DNA from 4 places in the Chromobacterium sp. INPA-IVC genome. Region 1 is predicted to be linked to each of the others. Evidence: predicted binding sites of a transcription regulator. Region 1 holds the regulator's gene; each other region holds the start of a gene.

The links. Region 1 encodes sigma-54, which starts transcription at its own class of promoters, with help from an activator protein. Its sites were predicted from a motif close to CTGGCACGCTTCATGCTT; they were not measured.
Region 2: the regulator sigma-54 is predicted to act here: its motif matches at 2,925-2,942, upstream of glnA (type I glutamate--ammonia ligase).
Region 3: the regulator sigma-54 is predicted to act here: its motif matches at 3,362-3,379, upstream of ACX17K_RS16170 (pilin).
Region 4: the regulator sigma-54 is predicted to act here: its motif matches at 3,158-3,175, upstream of eat (ethanolamine permease).

The regions. Positions count from the first base shown of each region.
Region 1 covers NZ_JBTNLS010000006.1:215,212-220,018, forward strand. Annotated here, with positions in the region: gene lptC (LPS export ABC transporter periplasmic protein LptC) at 1-485, shown strand, start outside; gene lptA (lipopolysaccharide transport periplasmic protein LptA) at 475-1,032, shown strand; gene lptB (LPS export ABC transporter ATP-binding protein) at 1,029-1,757, shown strand; gene ACX17K_RS12750 (RNA polymerase factor sigma-54) at 1,761-3,161, shown strand; gene hpf (ribosome hibernation-promoting factor, HPF/YfiA family) at 3,229-3,561, shown strand; gene ptsN (PTS IIA-like nitrogen regulatory protein PtsN) at 3,686-4,147, shown strand; gene hprK (HPr(Ser) kinase/phosphatase) at 4,140-4,807, shown strand, end outside.
Region 2 covers NZ_JBTNLS010000004.1:83,721-88,527, reverse strand. Annotated here, with positions in the region: gene glnL (nitrogen regulation protein NR(II)) at 1-729, opposite strand, end outside; gene ACX17K_RS08030 (DUF4124 domain-containing protein) at 851-1,318, opposite strand; gene glnA (type I glutamate--ammonia ligase) at 1,439-2,857, opposite strand; gene ACX17K_RS08020 (rhodanese-like domain-containing protein) at 3,130-3,582, shown strand; gene aroE (shikimate dehydrogenase) at 3,789-4,610, shown strand; gene mtgA (monofunctional biosynthetic peptidoglycan transglycosylase) at 4,613-4,807, shown strand, end outside.
Region 3 covers NZ_JBTNLS010000008.1:99,511-104,317, reverse strand. Annotated here, with positions in the region: gene proB (glutamate 5-kinase) at 1-224, opposite strand, end outside; gene ACX17K_RS16180 (cyclic-di-GMP receptor FimW-related protein) at 300-1,793, opposite strand; gene ACX17K_RS16175 (adenosylmethionine--8-amino-7-oxononanoate transaminase) at 1,874-3,220, opposite strand; gene ACX17K_RS16170 (pilin) at 3,497-3,976, shown strand; gene ACX17K_RS16165 (PglL family O-oligosaccharyltransferase) at 4,082-4,807, shown strand, end outside.
Region 4 covers NZ_JBTNLS010000009.1:208,603-213,409, forward strand. Annotated here, with positions in the region: gene ACX17K_RS18320 (response regulator) at 1-422, shown strand, start outside; gene ACX17K_RS18325 (EAL and HDOD domain-containing protein) at 473-1,900, opposite strand; gene aroC (chorismate synthase) at 1,957-3,057, opposite strand; gene eat (ethanolamine permease) at 3,243-4,658, shown strand; gene ACX17K_RS18340 (ethanolamine ammonia-lyase subunit EutB) at 4,655-4,807, shown strand, end outside.

The DNA.
Region 1 (4,807 bases):
TTTCGCGCTGGGACAGCCACCGCCGCGAACTCGACCCGGACAAGCCCGAGTACGTGGCGGAAAACATGATCGCCACCCGCTACGACAAGCAAGGCAAGCTGATGGACCGGCTGATCGCCACCCGCATGTGGCAGTATCCGGGCAAGCCCGACGCCTATTTCGAGAACCCCGACCTGTATCAGTACCAGCAGGGCGTGCTGCAATACCATGTCACCGGGGAAACCGGCCGCTACAACAACAAGAGCCAGCAGGCCTACTTCGACAAGAAAGTCGTTTTGATCAAACCCGCAGACAGCAAGCAGCCCGAGACCCGGCTGGTCAGCAGCGCGATGTTCGTCGATACCGGCAAGCGCTTCGCCAGCTCCAAGGCGCCGTCGGTGATCTACCAAGGCAACTCGGTCGCCAACTCCATCGGCTTCAGCTATCAGGAGTCGCTGGGCCTGCTCAATCTGTATTCCAAGACCAAGATCGTCTATGCCAAATAATTCCCGCATCCTGCTGGCCGGCCTGCTGCTGTCCGCCTCCGCGCTGGCGCACGCCGAACAGGCAGACAAAACCAAGCCCATCGAGATCACCAGCGACAATGGCTGCACCATGGAGCAGACCAAGGGCGTCTCCACCTGCACCGGCAACGTGGTGGTGATCCAGGGCACGCTGCGCCTGAACGCCGACAAGGTGGTCGCCACCCAAGACCCGCAAGGCAACCAGACGCTGCAGGCCACCGGCCGCATCGTCACCTTCCGCCAGAAGCTGGACAACAACAGCGGCTGGATCGAAGGCCAGTCCAGCAAGCTGGACTACGACAGCGCCAAGCACTTCGCGGTGCTGACCGGCAACGCCCGCGTCAAGCGCAACGGCGACCTCGTGATCGGCAACGTGATCACCTACGACACCCAGAGCGAGGTCTACCAGGTGATGGGCGGCGGCGCCAACGCCGGCAAGGGCGGACGCACCACCGTGATCCTGCAGCCGAAGAACACCGCGTCGCAACCGGCGGCCGCCAAGCCCGCCGCCGGAGCCGCCGCGCAATGAAGCACAGCATCCTCACCGTCACCAACCTGAAAAAGCGCTTCAAGAAGCGCACCGTGGTCAAAGACGTGTCGCTCAGCATCGAGAGCGGCGAAGTCGTCGGCCTGCTCGGTCCCAACGGCGCCGGCAAGACCACCAGCTTCTACATGATCGTCGGCCTGATCGGCGCCGACGACGGCGACATCCGCCTGGACGACGCGTCCATCACCCACTACCCGATCCATCAGCGCGCCCAGCTCGGCCTCGGCTACCTGCCGCAGGAGGCGTCCATCTTCCGCCGCATGACGGTGGAAGAGAACATCGCCGCCATCCTGGAAATCTCCGGCCTCAAGGGCAAGGAGCTGGAGAAAGAGCTGGACCTGCTGCTGGACGACCTCAACATCGGCCACCTGCGCGACAGCAACGCGCTGTCGCTGTCCGGCGGCGAGCGCCGCCGGGTGGAGATCGCCCGCGTGCTGGCCACCCGCCCGCGCTTCATCCTGCTGGACGAGCCGTTCGCCGGCGTGGACCCGATCGCGGTGATCGACATCCAGAAGATCATCTCCTTCCTGAAGGAGCGCGGCATCGGCGTGCTAATCACCGACCACAACGTGCGCGAGACGCTGCGCATCTGCGACCGCGCCTACATCATCAGCGACGGCTCGGTGCTGGCCTCCGGCGAGCCGGAAGAACTGGTCAACAACGAGAGAGTGCGCGAGGTCTACCTCGGCGAGCACTTCCATCTGTAAACGATGAAACAGGCACTTCAGCTCAAGGTATCCCAGCAACTGACGCTGACGCCGCAGCTGCAGCAATCGATCAAGTTGCTGCAACTGTCCACGCTGGACCTGCAGACGGAGGTGGAGCGTTTCCTGCTGGACAATCCGCTGTTGGAGCGCGGCGACGAGCCCCGCGACGGCGAAGCCGCGGCCGACAGCGCGGAGCAGCCCGAAAGCGCGGCCGAGCCGCAAGAGGCGGATGGACGCGACGACAGCGCCGGCGAGCTACTAGATTGGGGCGCGGGCAGCCGCAGGGGGGACGACGACGACTTCGACCCCATGCTCAACGTGCCCTGCCCGGTCAGCCTGCGCGAACACCTGCTGACCCAATTGAGCGAGATCGCCCTCTCCGACCGCGACCGCGCGGTGATGCGCCTGCTGATCGAGGAGCTGGACGACGACGGCTACCTGCCGCTGGAGCTGGACGAGCTGGCCGGCAACCTGCCGCTGGAGCTGGAGCTGGAAGTCGACGAGCTGGCCGTGGGCCTCAAGCTGCTGCAGCAATTCGATCCCGCAGGCGTCGGCGCCCGCTCGCTGGCAGAATCGCTGACGCTTCAGCTGCAGCGCCTTCCCGGCGGCGAGCCCGGGCACGCGCTGGCGCTGGCCATCGTCCGCGAGCACCTGGCCCTGCTCGGCGGCCGCGACTACGCCAAGCTGAAAAAGCTGCTGCGCTGCGACGACGCGGCGCTGCGCGGCGCGCAGGCGCTGATCGCCCGCCTCAACCCGCACCCGGCCACCGGCTTCGGCCACGGCGACATCCATTACGTGATTCCCGACATCAGCGTGCGCAAGCTGCGCGGCCGCTGGGCGGCCGAGCTCAATCGCGCGGCGATGCCCCGCCTGCGAGTCAACCGGCTGTACGAGCGCATGCTGGCCGACCAGCGCGCCGGCGGCGAAATGTCCGGCCGTTTGCAGGAGGCGCGCTGGCTGGTCAAGAACATCCAGCAACGGTTTGACACCATACTCAAAGTGGCGGAAGCTATCGTTGAGCGCCAGCAATCGTTCTTTGAGCACGGCGAAGTGGCGATGCGCCCGCTGATCCTGCGGGACATCGCGGAAGAACTGGGCCTGCACGAATCCACCGTTTCCCGATCCACCAGCCAGAAATACCTGCTTTGTTCGCGGGGCTTGTTCGAACTCAAGTATTTCTTCGGCAGTTCGCTGGAAACTGAAAGCGGCGGAGAGTGCTCCGCCACGGCGATCAAGGCCCATATCCGCGGCATGATAGACGCCGAGGACCGCGCGAAGCCGTTGTCCGACAGCGCCATCGCCGACGCGCTGGCCAAGCAGGGAATACAGGTTGCCAGACGCACCGTAGCCAAGTATCGTGAAGCCATGCAGATTCCGGCGGTGAATCTGCGCAAGGCACTGTAGGGCGCCTCAAGAATACAATGCCGCCCGGCAACCCGACCGGGTGGTCAACACCAGAAGGAGCTAGGGTATGAACCTCAAAGTAACTGGCCTGCACCTGGAAGTCACCCCGTCGCTGCGCGAATACATCGAGAACAAGCTCGAGCGCATTACCCGCCATGTCGACCACGTGATCGATATCTCCGTCACCCTGTCGGTGGACAAGCTGGTCCAGAAGGCTGAAGTCAATGTGCACCTGTCCGGCAAGGACATCCACATCGAAGCTTCCGAGGCCGACCTCTACGCCGCCATCGACCTCCTGATGGACAAGCTGGACCGCCAAGTCCTGAAGTACAAGGAAAAGCTGACCGAGCACCGCGCGCTGGGCTCGGGCGAAGCGTCTCAGACCCAGGCCACGCTGTAAGGCCTAGCTGAAGACAACGGGAGCCTGACGGTTCCCGTTTTTCTTTGCGCTTGCCGGTTTTCAGTACTATCAAGGCAACGTAGAATTCACAGTTTCACCCCAAGAGCCGCATGCATAATCCAACATGACTCTCATCGGCAAGATCCTGACCCCGGACCATATCCTGCTGGATCTGGACGTCGCCAGCAAGAAGCGGGTGTTCGAACAAGTGGGGCTGCTCGTGGAGAATACCCGCGGCATCGCCCGCAGCGAGGTTTTCGACAGCCTGTTCAGCCGTGAAAAACTGGGCTCCACCGGACTCGGCCAGGGCGTGGCCATTCCCCACGGCCGCGCGCGCGGCCTCAAGGAAGCCACTGGCGTGTTCATCCGCCTGAAGGCGCCCATTCCCTTCGACGCGCCGGACGGCAAGCCGGTGCAATGCCTGTTCGTGCTGCTGGTCCCCGAGCACGCCACCGACCTGCACCTGCAGGTGCTGTCGGAGCTGGCGCAGCTGTTCTCCAGCCGCCAGATGCGCGAGCAGATGCTGGGCACCGGCGCGCGCGACGAACTGTACAAGCTGCTTTGCGAATGGACGCCCCATGCCTAGCATCACCGTGCGCCGGCTGTATCAGGAAAACCAGCAGAAGCTGAATCTGACTTGGGTCGCCGGCACCGGCGGCTCCGACAACGTGATCGGCAACGACGACCAGCGCCCGACGCTGGCCCTGGTCGGCCACCTGAACTTCATCCACCCCAACCGGGTGCAAGTGCTGGGCCTCGCCGAGGTCGACTACCTGAACAAACTGGAGCAGTCGGCGGCCAAGACCGCGCTGGACCAGCTGTTCCACAAGAGCATGTCGGTGGTGATGGTCACCAACAACCAGCCGGTGCCCCGGCTGCTGCGCGACTACTGCCACAGCCACAACGTGCCCCTGATGTGCAGCACGCTGGAAAGCCCGTACCTGATGGACGTGCTGCGGATCTACCTGGCCCGCGCGCTGGCGGTGTCGACCGTGCTGCACGGCGTGTTCCTCGACGTGTTCGAGATCGGCGTGCTGATCATGGGCGACTCCGCGATGGGCAAGAGCGAGCTGGCGCTGGAGTTGATCTCCCGCGGCCACGGCATGGTGGCCGATGACGCCGTCGAGCTGTACCGCATCGGCCCAGATACGCTGGAAGGCCGCTGCCCGCCGCTGCTGCGCGACTTCCTGGAAGTGCGCGGCCTCGGCATCCTCAACATCCGCACCATCTTCGGCGAGACCGCGGT
Region 2 (4,807 bases), on a different contig from region 1:
CACCACCTGGATCAGCTGTTCCTTGTCGGCGGACAGCAGCGGCAAGCTGGTGTCGTAGTCGCGGACCACGGCGAGGCCTTGCGGATGCTGGGCCAGCGCGATGCTGCGCACCCGCTCCAGCACCTCGTGGATGTTGATCGGCCCGCGGTTGTGGCTGCGGTGCGGCGCCAGCAGGCGGTCCACCAGCGTCTGCAGCCGCAGCGCCTCCTCGGTGATCACCTCGGTGTATTCCTTCAGCTCCGGCCGGTCGGCCAGCTCGTGCTCCAGCAGCTGCGCCGCGCCGCGGATGCCGCCCAGCGGGTTCTTGATCTCATGCGCCAGATTGCGGATCAGCTCGCGGTTGGCCTGGTGCTGCATCAGCGAGCGCTCTTCGTTGGCGATCTTCAGCTGCTGGTCCAGCGGCCTGAGCTCGATCAGCGCCTGGCAGCCTTCGACATCGATCGGCGTGATCGACAGCATCACGTGCAGCGCCGCGTCGTTGTGCAGCGGCTTCAGCTCCAGGTCGTGCTCGATGTAGCTGGCGCCCTGGCCGAGCGCGGTGGAGAGCGCCTGGAGCAGTTCGGGGCAGGGCTGGAACAGGTCGGGCAGCGCGTGGCGCAGCAACTCGCGGCTGCCCAGCGCCAGCAGGTTTTCGCAGGCGGGATTGACGAAGCGCAGCGCGGCGTCGGCGTCGCAGATCAGCACCGGGGTGTCCAGGAGCTCCAGTCCGGCAAAGCTGGGTATCGTCATGGGATGGCTTGGATGGTGGTGTCGCGCTGAACGCAGCAATAAGCGCGCCAGCCCGTAGGACCGCGCCGCGGGGCGCGGACGCGCGTCCTGGCTCAAGTGTGCACCATAATGGTGCGTATGGCTATGGCAGGCCGAGTTCCTTCTTCAGAGCCTGGACGTTCTTTTCGCGGTCGGTGACTTCGTTCTGCAGTTTTTGCACCCGGTCCAGATACTTCTGGTAGTTGCGGGCCTCGTCTCCCAGCCGCACCGCCTTGCCTTCATCCAGCGCCTTCTTGGCGGCGTCCAGCGCCTTGGCTTCGTTGGACAGCTCCTGCTCCAGTATCTTTTTGCGGCCGCCGTCGCGCTGCTTCTGGGTATCGGCGTCCACATTGGGATAGCCGCCGGACGCGGCGGGCTTGCCGGCGGAGGCGCCGTTGTTCTTGGCGCGCTGGCTGGGATAGGACGACAGCGGATTCAGCTTGATCGGCTGCGCGCCGCGGATCGGCACATTGGTGTAGGTGACGTTGCCTTGCGGGTCGACGTACTTGTAGATGGTGGCCGCCTGGGCCGCCCCGCAGGCCAGCAGCAAGCAGAGTGCGAATGTCTTCATCGTCCGGATACAGGGTGTGGATCGCCCTTGCATGATAAGCAAATCGGGCCGCCGCGTCATTTATGCGAGAGCAAGAAAAACGGCAGCCTGGGCTGCCGTTCCAATTGACGCGTTTTCTGCTTACAGCGAGTAGTACATCGCGAATTCCACCGGGTGGGTGGTCATGCGGGCCAGGTTGACTTCCTGCATCTTCAGTTCGATGTAGGCGTCGATCCACTCGTTGGAGAACACGCCGCCGCGGGTCAGGAACTCGCGGTCCTTGTCCAGCGCGGCCAGCGCTTCGTCCAGGCTGGCGCACACGGTCGGGATCAGCTTGTCTTCTTCCGGCGGCAGGTCGTACAGGTTCTTGTCCGCGGCGTCGCCCGGGTGGATCTTGTTCTGGATGCCGTCCAGGCCGGCCATCAGCAGCGCGGAGAAGCACAGGTACGGGTTGGCCAGCGGATCCGGGAAGCGCGCTTCGATGCGGCGGCCCTTCGGGCTGGCCACGTGCGGGATGCGGATCGAGGCGGAGCGGTTCTTGGCCGAGTAGGCCAGCTTCACCGGCGCTTCGTAGTGCGGCACCAGGCGCTTGTAGGAGTTGGTGCCCGGGTTGGTGATCGCGTTCAGCGCCTTGGCGTGCTTGATGATGCCGCCGATGTAGTACAGCGCGGTGTCGGACAGGCCGGCGTAGCCTTCGCCCGCGAACAGGTTCTTGCCGTCCTTCCAGATGGATTGGTGGACGTGCATGCCGGAACCGTTGTCGCCGACGATGGGCTTGGGCATGAAGGTGGCGGTCTTGCCGTAGCTGTGGGCGACGTTGTGCACCACGTACTTCAGGATCTGGGTCCAGTCGGCGCGCTGGGTCAGCGTGCTGAACTTGGTGCCGATCTCGTTCTGGCCGGCGGTGGCCACTTCGTGGTGGTGCACTTCAACCGGCACGCCCAGTTCTTCCAGCAGCAGCACCATCGCGGAGCGGATGTCCTGCGAGGAGTCCACCGGCGGCACCGGGAAGTAGCCGCCCTTGATGCCCGGGCGGTGGCCCATGTTGCCGCCTTCGAATTCCTCGGCGGACGCCCATGCGGCTTCCTCGGCCTTGATCTTGACGAAGCAGCCGGACATGTCGGCGCCCCAGGTGATGCTGTCGAAGATGAAGAATTCCGGCTCCGGGCCGAAGTAGGCGGTGTCACCGTGGCCGGATGCCTTCAGGTAGGCTTCGGCGCGCTTGGCGATGGAGCGCGGGTCGCGGTCGTAGCCCTTGCCGTCGGCCGGATCGATCACGTCGCAGTGCATGAACACGGTCGGCTCGTCGAAGAACGGATCGAGGCGGGCGGTGGCAGGGTCGGCCATCAGCAGCATGTCGGAAGCCTGGATGCCTTTCCAGCCGGCGATGGAGGAGCCGTCGAAGGCGTGGCCGCGCTCGAACCACTCGTCGGCGTCTTCCAGCAGCACATGCGCCGGGATGGAGACGTGCTGTTCTTTGCCGCGGGTGTCGGTGAAGCGCAGATCGACAAATTTGACGTCGTTTTCTTGGATCAGTTTGACTACGTCGGCTACTGCCATGTTTTATCTCCTGGAAGGCAACGGGCACCCAAGGGCAAGTGCGTGAAAATTTTGGTACGTCCCCGGCAAGCAGGAAGCGTGCCAGCCTCTGAAACGCTGCTGCTGCATTGTGTCATAGCCGCTTTGGCTTATCCAGCCGGCTGGAATGACTGAGCTTGAACCAATCTGGTGCCTCGATCCGGGCGGTGCACCGATGTGGTGCAATTTGCCAGTCATGCCGGGCGGGTCGATAATCGCCAACATAAGCCCGAAGTGTTGCAGGAGGAAAACAGATGAGCAGAATGAAACTGATTCTGGAGGCCGCGCACCAGCGCGCCGAACAGTTGGGCCTGTCCTACAGCGGAGCGGTGCTGCCCGACGAGGCCTATGAATTGATGCAAGGCCTGCCCAAGGCGGTGCTGCTGGACGTGCGCAGCCATGCGGAGTGGCAATTCGTCGGCACCGTGCCCGGCGCGGTGAACATCGAATGGCGCAGCTATCCCGGCATGGAGCCGAATCCCAACTTTCTGGCCCAGTTGACTCATCAGGTGGACCCGGAGGCGGTGCTGTTGGTGATCTGCCGTTCCGGCGCCCGTTCCGATCAAGTGGCGCGGCTGGCGGCGGACAACGGCTACAGCGAGGTGTACAACGTGCTGGAAGGCTTCGAGGGCGACCGCGACGGCGACGGCCACCGCAACTCGGTCGGCGGCTGGCGCTGGCGCGGCCTGCCGTGGGTGCAGGGTTGAGCGCAGTCCTTGTCCGAGGCGGTTGAAGTTTGCGGCGTTAAGCGGCAAAGTGTGGGGTGAACCCGCAGCTTCGATCTGTCGACAAAGCCACGACGCGCCGTACGGCGCATTCCCGATGGGCGCGCGCCCGGTTTCAGGGCGCGCCGGGAGGTTTTGTCGGCGGCGCCTTGGCCGCACAAAACATATCGCATTTTGGAAAGCCGGACATGACCGACCGTTACGCCGTAATCGGCAACCCGATCTCCCACAGCCAGTCGCCGTTCATCCATGAGGAGTTCGCCCGGGCCACCGGAGAGGACATCAGCTATGAGCGCCTGTTCGCCGACATCGGCCGCTTCAACGAGGTGGTGGGCGAATTCGTGGCCAAGGGCGGCAAGGGGCTGAACATCACGCTGCCGTTCAAGGGCGACGCCTTCCGCTACGCGTCCGAGCTGACCGAGCGCGCGCGCGCGGCCGAGGCGGTCAACACGCTGGCCTTCCGCGACGGCAAGGTCTACGGCGACAACACCGACGGCGTCGGCCTGGTGCGCGACATCGTGGAAAACCTGGATTACCCGATCGCCGGTCGACGCGTGCTGATCCTGGGCGCCGGCGGCGCGGTGCGCGGCGTGCTGGAGCCGATTCTGGAGCAGAAGCCCGCCAGCCTGACCATCGTCAACCGCACCGTGATCAAGGCCGAGGCGCTGGCTCATCACTTCGCCCGCTACGGCAAGGTGGAGGCGGTCGGCTACCCCGCGCTGGAAGGCCGCAGCTTCGATATCGTCATCAACGCCACCTCCACCAGTCTGAACAACGAGATGCCGCCGCTGCCGCACGGCGTGTTCACCTCGCGCACGCTGGCCTACGACATGGTGTATAGCGCCGGCCTGACGCCGTTCCTGCAGCGCGCCCAAGGCGAAAACGCCGGCATGCTGGCCGACGGCCTGGGCATGCTGGTGGAGCAGGCTGCCGAGTCGTTCTCCATCTGGCGCGGCGTGCAGCCCGAGACGCGCAAGGTGACCAATATGCTGAGGGAAGTGCTGGCCTGAGCATGACGCGCATCCTGTTCAAGATCCTGGCGGCCCTGGTGGCCGCCTTTCTGCTGTATAACCTGTGGGTGCTCGGCCATATCGTCTATTGGCGCGACCACAATCCCGGCGCCAGTTCCTTCATGAACGAGCAGCTGGCCAGGCTGCAGCAGGACGACCCCGAGGCCGAGCTGCGCCACAAGTGGGTGCCGTACGAC
Region 3 (4,807 bases), on a different contig from region 1:
TCGTGCACGCCCTTGGGGCGCACGGTCCAGCCCAGACGCTGGCAGCCTTCGGCGATGGCGCCGCTGGAAACCAGCACCACTTGCTTGCCGCGGCGCTTCAGTTCGGCGACTTCCTCCGCCCAGCGCGCCAGGGCGTTCAGGTCCAGTCCCCTGCCGTCGTTGGTTACCAGGCTGGAGCCTACTTTGACCACGATACGGTCGGAAGCGTGAATCACCGAGTGCATCAACGGACCTCTCTATGAAAGCCAATAATTATAGAGAGGGCAGTGTACCCGAAAAAGCCCGGAGCTTGCGCCAGGTCAAAATTGCTCGCTGGGACGGTATTCCATCAGCTGGAAATGCGGCGATTGCTGGTGCAGCCTGGAGACGCGGATCAGTTGCTCGCCGTTTTCATCGCGCAGCCGGAACTCGCGCAACTGGCTGAAGGGATGGCCCGGCAACAGCAGCAGCGCCGGGGCGCCGGCGCTGGCGGGCAGCCTCAGGCCGCGCTGGAAGCTGTCGCCGCTGTGGGTGATGCTGGGCATGGCCCGCACCGGCTGCGGCTGCGGCCCCAGGATTTCCACGCCGCACTCCACTTCCGCCCCGGCCGGCTGCATCAGCACCCAGCGCACCGCGCACAGCCGGACCTCGCCGGCCAGGTCCAGCAGCAGGACTTCCCCGGCGCGCAACGGCTGTTCCAGCGGCAGGCCGCGCAGCAAATAGCCCGATTCGCTGCGGTTGGCGACGGTCAACAGGCTGGAAGCGGGAGGCGGGCGCAGATGGGCGCTGTCCTCGTCGGGGGGCGCGCCGGCCGGCTGCCAGCTGCCGCCGTTGACGCGGTGCCAGATGGCGGCGACGCCGGCGGTGATTTCGGCCACCGCGCGCGCGTCTTCCCGGTTGTGCCGCCGGCGCCGCGGACGCTGCCACTCCTCGGTCAGGCTGCTGAGCAGCCGCACTTCGTCGTTGAGCATGGGAGAGGCGCTGCCGCTGGAGGTTTTGCGCAGCTGGACCAGGCTTTTCCGCATCGAGGCCAGCGCGCCGGACAGCTCGACCAGGAAGCAGTCCGGCTGGGATGGGGACGGCCGGGCCGGGAGGTAGCGGGGCGGGGCGTCTTCCCGCAGGTCTAGCACATAGCCCTGGCGGCCTTCCGGCAGTTGCGCCAGCGGCAGCAGCTCCACCTGCTTGGCCAGGTCATAAGCCAGCTGTCTGGCCAGCTGCATGTCGCCGGTCGATAGTCGGTTGGTGGCGGTGAGTCCCAACAGCAGCAATTGGCGATACATGATGGCCAGCGTGTCGTCGCCGGCCAGTGATTTGTCCTGCCAGCCGCGCTGTAGCGCCAGCCCGTACAACTGGTGGCAGTCGAGCCAGAAACCGGGAGGCAGCGGACAGTAGTTTTGCTGGCTGATGTTCAGGTATTGGCGCGCGGCCATCATCGTGTACAGCAGCAGTTCCTGTTTGGGCTGCTCGCGCTCCAGCAGCGCATGGCGGGCCAGCTTCTCGTTGAGCGTCTGCTTGAAGGCCAGGAACAGGTTGGCGAACAGCTTGACGCCGATGGCCGCCAGCAGCCGCATCTTGGGGGAGGCGACCGCATCGCCGTGCTGGGCTTCGCTCTCCAGCAAGGGGTAGTAACGATCCAGCGCTTTCAGATAGAGCTTGAGCAGCTTGTAGCGCTGCATGGGATCCATCGGGACGCGGCCCAGCTGGTGGAGGCCCTGGCCCAGCAGCTTGCCGCATTCGGCAAGGTCGGTGTAAGGGAGGCGCTCCAGCCAGGCTGCGACGCTGGCTGGCTGGGTGTCGACGAGTTGCGGGTCCATATCCTTCTTCGGCAAGACGAGTGGCGGCATTCGGGCATGGCTCCGAGGCGGGCGCTGCGAAAGGGAAGGGATGGAGGCGCTCAGGGCAGCGGGGTGGCGTCGCCGCCGGCGCTTGTTCCTGCCAGCACCTCGTCCAGCGCGTCGAGGCTGGCCGTCAGCAGCCAGTCCATCTCTTCGGGTTTCAGCGTATACGGCGGCATGAAGTAGACCGTTTTGCCTATCGGCCGCAACAGGCATCCGCGTTTCAGCATGGCCGAAAAATAAGCCAATGCAAAGTCGGAGCGCGTGGTTTCGACGTCGAAGGCCCAGATCATCCCCTGATGGCGGAAATGGCGGATTTCGGGCCGGCTGGCCAGCGGGCGCATCCGCTCGGTGAAATCGGCGGCCTTGAGCCGGTTGGCCTCCAGCACGTTGTCGTCGTCGAAGATGTCCAGCACCGCCAACGCGGCCGCGCAGGCGAGCGCGTTGCCGGTGTAGCTGTGCGAGTGCAGGAAGCCGCGCGCCACGTCGTCATGGTAGAAGGCGTGGTAGATTTCGTCCCGGGTCAGCACGCAGGACAAAGGCAGGAAGCCGCCGGTGATGCCTTTGGACAGGCACAGGAAGTCCGGCGTGACGCCGGCCTGCTGATAGGCGAAGAAGCTGCCGGTTCTGCCGAAGCCGACGGCGATCTCGTCCGCGATGAGATGCACTTCGTAGCGGTCGCACAGCCGGCGCAGCTCGGTCAGGTAGACCGGATCGTACATCGCCATGCCGGCGGCCCCTTGGACCAGCGGCTCGACGATCACCGCGGCGACCTCGCCGCCATGCTTGGCCAGCAGATTTTCCAGCGAGCGGGCGGCGCGCAGCGCGACATCAGCCGCGCTTTCGCCGGGTCCTGCCTGGCGGGCGTCCGGGCTGGGCGCGCGCAGGCCGGGCTTCAGCAGCTCGGCGTAGGTGGACGAGAACAGCGGCACGTCGGTGACCGCCAGCGCGCCGACGGTTTCGCCGTGATAGCTGTTTTCCAGACTGACGAAACGGCTTTTCTGCGGCCGGCCGACATTCTTCCAGTAATGAAAGCTCATTTTCAGCGCGATTTCGGTGGCGCTGGCGCCGTCGGAGCCGTAAAAGGCATGGCCGAGGCCGGATAGCTTGGCCAGGCGTTCGGACAGCTCCACCACCGGGCGGTGGGTGAAGCCGGCCAGCATCACGTGCTCCAGCCGGTCCAGCTGCTCGCGCACCGCTTGCTTGATCCGCGGGTGGCCGTGGCCGAACAGGTTCACCCACCAGGAGCTGACGCCGTCCAGGTAGCGCTTGCCGTCGAAATCGGTCAGCCATACGCCGTCCGCGCTGGCGATGGGTACGATGGGAAGCCGCTCGTGGCGCTTCATCTGGGTGCAGGGGTGCCAGACGGCGGCGAAACTGCGCTCCAGCCAGGCTTGGTTGCTCATGCGGCGGCTCCTGTGTATCCGGGTGGGAAAGCGATGCTAGCACAGTCCGAACGGGCAGTCGGGGTGACGAAAAACGGCAGTTTCTGACCTATGCTGACAAAGCTGTGCCCGGGCCGGCGCCGATGGCTGCTCTTTGCGGGGCTGGCATGTTTCGTGCTGGCTGGTTTCGGTACAACATGACGGGGCAAACCCGCGACCTTTGAAGATGGGAGGGAGGGATGCGCAAACGCGCCTGCCTCCGCTTTGGCTAAGCTTGGCTCAAACTGGGAGTTCAACATGAAGAAACAGCATAAACAACAGGGCTTCACGCTGATCGAACTGATGATCGTGGTGGCCATCGTCGGCATCCTGGCCGCGATCGCGATTCCGGCTTATCAGGACTACTCGAAACGCGCGCGGGTGTCGGAAGGCTTGCAGCTTGCCTCTGCCGCGCAGACAGCGGTGGCAGAATATTATTCGACCAATAACGCGTGGGCGAGCGGTACCGCTCCTTTGAACTCCCTCTATGGGCTTGCCACCACCATTCAGGGCACTTCCGTCCAGGGCGTAGCGGTTGGTGCCAACGGCATCATCTACGTTGCCTTCAATGGCACAGTGTCTTCAGGCAGCGCGATCGCGCTGGTGCCGACCGTCGGGTCCGGCAGCATCACCTGGGGTTGCTATTACTCCGCCGCATCTGCGGTAGGCACGGCGCCTACCGGCTATACGATGAACGGCTTGACCGCGAATGTGGTTCCGACGACTTGCCGGAATTGATGCTTAGAATGCAGTGATGGAACAGGAGGCGCATGCGCCTCCTTTCTTTTTTGGCGCATTCCAAGCGAGAATGCGATTGCATATCAAGCATGGGGGCGCGAGGTGGTGAGCGGCAATATTTCGAACAATATTCGTAGCGGCGGCTTGCTGGCCTTGCTGTACGCCCTGCTTTTCATTTCTCCTTTTCTGAACTTCGCTCGCTACCCTCCCTTTCAGGATTGGTGGAGCAATGCGCTTGCCGTCGGCGGCTGTGGTTTGGCGTCGATATTGCTTCTTTCGACTCGGGCAGAGCTGCTGGCCATTCCGCGAGTGGTGTTGGTATTAGCCGCGCTATTGTTGCAATGGGGCTATTTGTCCGGACTCTGGTATCAGAATTTCCTGTTCGCCATTCCCGCTCTTGGCGCCTTGTGCTGCATGCTGTTTCTTTCCCTGTTCGTCAGCAACGCCGCCCATATAAGCAGGGAGAGGTGGTGCGCGCTCTTGGCAGCTTGCTTGGTGTTGGGCGCTTCGCTCCAGATCATATTGGGCGCGATACAGATCGTGGGACTGGCGCCGCTTTTCCGCGGTTGGGTGTTGTTCAATATGGGTTCGCCGACGGATCTGCTCGGGAATGTCGGCCAGCGCAATATGTATGCCGAGTATGTGGCATGGGCCATTCCCGCGGTTTGCCTGTTGTATGCGCGCGGTGCGTTGAGAATGGGTTTCTGCTTTGCCGTTCTTTTATTTCTGGCGTTGTTCATGACCTGGACGGGAGCCCGGCTGGTGTTGGCGTATGGTTTGGCCTGGGCATGCGTCGCATGGTTCTGGTATCGCCGATCGCCAGCGGATCCA
Region 4 (4,807 bases), on a different contig from region 1:
AGCCCGGCCCGCTGACGCCGGAGGAGTGGGAAATCATGAAGACCCACACTCGGATCGGCCACGACATCCTGATCCGCAGCGAAGCGCCGGTCTTCAGACTGGCGGCGGAAATCGCGCTGTATCACCATGAGAAATGGGACGGCAGCGGCTATCCGGACGGACTGGCCGGGGAAGCCATTCCCGAATCGGCGCGCATCATTTCGCTGGCCGACGTGTTCGACGCGCTGACGATGCGCCGCCCATACAAGGACGCCTGGCCGATGGAAAAGGCGCTGGCCACGCTGCGCCAGGGCAGCGGCGTCCATTTCGAGCCCCGGCTGGTCGAGGTCTTCGACGCGGCGCTGCCCAAGCTATTGGAAATCAAGGAGATCTGGGGGGATCTTTCCCAGCAGGCGGAGCACGACGTGCTGATGCTGTTCTGATCACGCGAGGAGCCGGACGCCCAAGCCGCCTGGCCCAGCGGCCGGCGGCGCTAAACCGCCTCGACGTTGTTGTGCACTTCGCTGTCGCGCAACACCACCTGCGCCCACACCACCGCATCCAGGTAATACTGGTTGGCCAGGTCCAGGTCGAAGTCCAGCACCCTGGCCAGCGCTTCGATCTGCGGGTTGTCGCCCAACTCGCAGGCCATCGCCAGCGACAGATGCGGCGAGAAGATGCCCTTGCCCTCCACCACCGCCTCCCTCACCGTCAGCGGTAGCTCCAGCGGGTCCAGCACATCGGGAAAAGGCTGGTTGAGCAGCACGTCCAGCAGCGAGAACATCCCGGTCAGGAACAGATGCTCGGCCTCCAGCTTGTTGCCGCGGTATCCCCCCAGCTTCTCCATGAAGCGGGCGCGGATCAGCGATTTCTCCATCAGCGCGATGGCGGTGCCGTCCTCCTTGCGCGAAGTGAACAGCAACATGGACAACCACTTGAACAGCGTTTCGCGCCCCAGCAGCAACAGGGTTTCCTCTATCGTCTGCACCTTGCGCGACAAGCCGTGTATCGGCGAATTGATGAAGCGCAGCAGCTTGAACAGCAGCACCGAGTCCAGTTTGAACTGGGCTTCCACTTCCTTGGGATCGGCGCTGGTGCGCAATAGGCGCATGATCTGCAGCACGCGGGTCTGGTTGGTGTCCACCTTGCCGCCCTCCAGCGCGTGGGCGGTGGTGACGAAGGGGCCGTGGAACAGCGCGAAGCGATTGTTGCCCGGCCCGCGCAGGCAAACGTCCATGTCCTCGGCGGTGCCGACATTGCGCGCCAGCCATCGGGCGCCGGGATAGCGCTTGGGCAGCTGGTCCAGGATGGGCGCCAGCACCCGGGTGGACGGACCCGCGAAGTCCAGCACCATGAAGTCGACGCGGCTGAACAGATCGGCCTGCAATCCCGGGCTAAGCATGTTCTGGTCGTAGGCGGCGGGTTCCAGCGCGAAGCGCAGGCCGAGCTTCTGCAGCTCGTCCAGCTGGCGCAGCATGTGCTCCGCCACCTCCATCCCCGGCAGCGGCTCCAGCACGAAGATCACGCTGCCCGCCGGCATGCCGCGCAACTGCGGATCGTCGAGCGAGGTCATCGCGATGTGGACGAAGGCGCGGCGGTAAGCCAGCAGCCGGAATATGTCCATATTGTGCAGCGTGGCCAGCAGCAGCCGGTCGAATTCCTGCTGCTTGCCGGCCTCGATGTTGCGCTTGCCCTGGCGGACGAAAAAATCGTAGGCGACGACGCGCTGCTGGCGGTCCATCACCGGCTGGTGGGACACAAAGCCCAGCGTGGCGGGCAGGTCGACCGGCTCGTCCTCCGCCGGCGGCGGCGGGATGATGGTATCGAGCGGCTCCGGCCCCGCCTCCTGATGCGGGGCCTCTTCCTCATTCGCGTTCTTCTTCAGACGTCCGGCCAATCCATCTATCAGATTTTTCAGCATGGTGTCATCCCAGGGTTGAACTGGCCTCGAGCCTGCCCGGCCGGTATATGTGCATTCTAGCCGATATGACCCGCAATTCTCGGCGTTTCCACCCGCACATCGCCGCATTGCGCGCGGTGGCGCAAGGCGTGGTCGATCAGCACCAGGGCCAGCATCGCCTCGGCGATCGGCGTGGCGCGGATGCCGACGCAGGGATCGTGGCGGCCATGGGTTTCCATGGTCACCGCCTCGCCCTGCTTGTTGATCGAGCGGCGCGGCTGGGCGATGGACGACGTCGGTTTGATGGCGATGGAAACGTCGATCTGCTGGCCGGTGGAGATGCCGCCCAGCACGCCGCCGGCGTGGTTGCTGGCGAAGCCTTGCGGCGTCAGCTCGTCGCCGTGCTCGCTGCCCCTCTGGGCCACGCAGCCGAAGCCGGCGCCGATCTCCACGCCCTTGACCGCGTTGATGCTCATCATCGCGTAGGCGATGTCAGCATCCAGGCGGTCGAACACCGGCTCGCCCCAGCCCACCGGTACATTGTCGGCCACCACGCGCAGCCGCGCGCCGATCGAGTCCAGGCTCTTGCGGATGCTGTCCATATATTCTTCCAGCCGCGGCACGATGTCCGGATCGGCGCTGAAGAAGGGATTGCCGCCCACATGCTCCCAGCCCTTGAACGGCATCTGCACTTCGCCGATCTGAGTCATGTGGCCGCGAATGACGATGCCGTATTTTTCGCTCAGCCACTTCTTGGCGATGGCGCCGGCCGCGACGCGCACCGCAGTCTCGCGCGCCGAGGAGCGGCCGCCGCCGCGCGGATCGCGGGTGCCGTATTTATGCCAGTAGCAGTAATCGGCATGGCCGGGGCGGAAAGTCTCGGCGATATTGCCGTAATCCTTGCTGCGCTGGTCGGTGTTGCGGATCAGCAGCGCGATCGGCGTGCCGGTGGTCTTGCCCTCGTAGACGCCGGACAGGATTTCCACGGTGTCCGGCTCGCGGCGCTGGGTGACATGGCGGCTGGTGCCAGGCTTGCGGCGGTCCAGCTCCGCCTGGATGTCCGCCTCGGTCAAGGCCAGTCCCGGCGGACAACCGTCCACCACGCAGCCTATGCCCGGCCCGTGGCTCTCGCCGAAGGAAGTCACCGTAAACAATCGTCCCATGCTGCTGCCTGACATCTGCTTTCCCCTGCCCCTGATTGCGTATCGTCATCGATTCTAGCATGGCGCGCGCAGCAAACAGCCATGCTGCGGCGCGCATTGAAATCGGCAGCGGACGCTGGCATTCTTTTTGCATAAACGGGCGATGCGGGAATGCCCGCCCTTCCCGACGGGAAGGCCATCCAATCGGACAGGAGTCTGCCATGAACGCATCGACATCCGGCCTCGCGCGCAAGCTCGGCGGCTGGCAACTATGGGGCATCGCCGTGGGGCTGGTGATATCCGGCGAATACTTCGGCTGGAGCTACGGTTGGGCGCAGGCCGGCACGCTGGGCTTTCTGTGCGCCACGCTGTTCGTCGCGCTGATGTACACGGCCTTCATCTTCAGCTTCACCGAGCTGACCACCGCCATTCCGCACGCCGGCGGGCCCTTCGCCTACGCCCGCCGCGCCTTCGGCCCACTGGGCGGCTTCGTCGCCGGCTTCGCCACGCTGTGCGAATTCGTGTTCGCGCCGCCCGCCATCGCGCTGGCCATCGGCGCTTATCTCAATGTGCAATTCCCGTCGCTGGCGCCCAAGTGGACCGCCTGCGGCGCCTATCTCGCGTTCATGGCGCTGAACATCGCCGGGGTCGGCATCGCCGCGATGTTCGAGCTGGCGGTCACGCTACTGGCCATCTTCGAACTGCTGGTGTTCATGGGTGTGGTGGCGCCGGGCTTCAGCTGGGACAACTTCATGCGCCACGGCTGGGCCGGGCAGGACGCCTTCCATTGGGGCGCCGTCGGCGGCATGTTCGCCGCGCTGCCGTTCGCGATCTGGTTCTTCCTGGCGATAGAGGGCGCGGCGATGGCGGCCGAAGAAGCCAAGGACCCGGCCCGCACCATCCCGCGCGCCTACATCGCCGGCATCCTCACCCTGGTGGCGCTGGCCTTCGGCGTGATGGTGATGGCCGGCGGCGCGGGCGACTGGAGCCGGCTGGCCAACATCAACGACCCGCTGCCGCAGGCGATGAAGCTGATCGTCGGCGAGCACAGCGGCTGGCTGCACATGCTGGTGTGGCTGGGCCTGTTCGGCCTGGTGGCATCGTTCCACGGCATCATCATGGGCTATTCGCGGCAGATCTTCGCGCTGGCGCGGGCCGGCTACCTGCCGCGCGCGCTGGCCGCCGTCCATCCGCGCTTCAAGACGCCGCACCGCGCCATACTGGCCGGCGGCGCGGTCGGCATCGCCGCCATTTTCAGCGACGATCTGGTGCAGATCGCCGGCCAGCCGCTGACCGCCAACATCGTCACGCTGTCGGTGTTAGGCGCCATCGTCATGTACATCGTGTCGATGCTGGCGCTGTTCCGGCTGCGCGGCCGCGAACCGGCGCTGCCCCGGCCATTCTCCGCGCCCTGCTATCCATGGCTGCCAGCGCTGGCGCTGGGCTGTTCGCTGATCTGCCTGGTCGCCATGGTCTATTACAACCGGCTGCTGGCCGGCATCTTCGCCGCGATGTTCACTGCCGGCTATCTGTACTTTCTCGCCACCACCCGTCAGCGCGCCGAAGCTGCCCAAGACGCGATGCTGCACAGCGCGCCATCCGAAGCCCAACCCGACCCCGTCAAGGCCACGACATGAGCCACGCCATCGCCATAGGACCGCGGACCTACCGCTTCGCCGACCTGAAAACGCTGCTGGCGCGCGCCAGTCCGCTGCGCTCAGGCGACCAGCTGGCCGGCGTCGCCGCCGCCAGCGCCGAGGAGCGGGTGGCGGCGCAAATGTGCCTG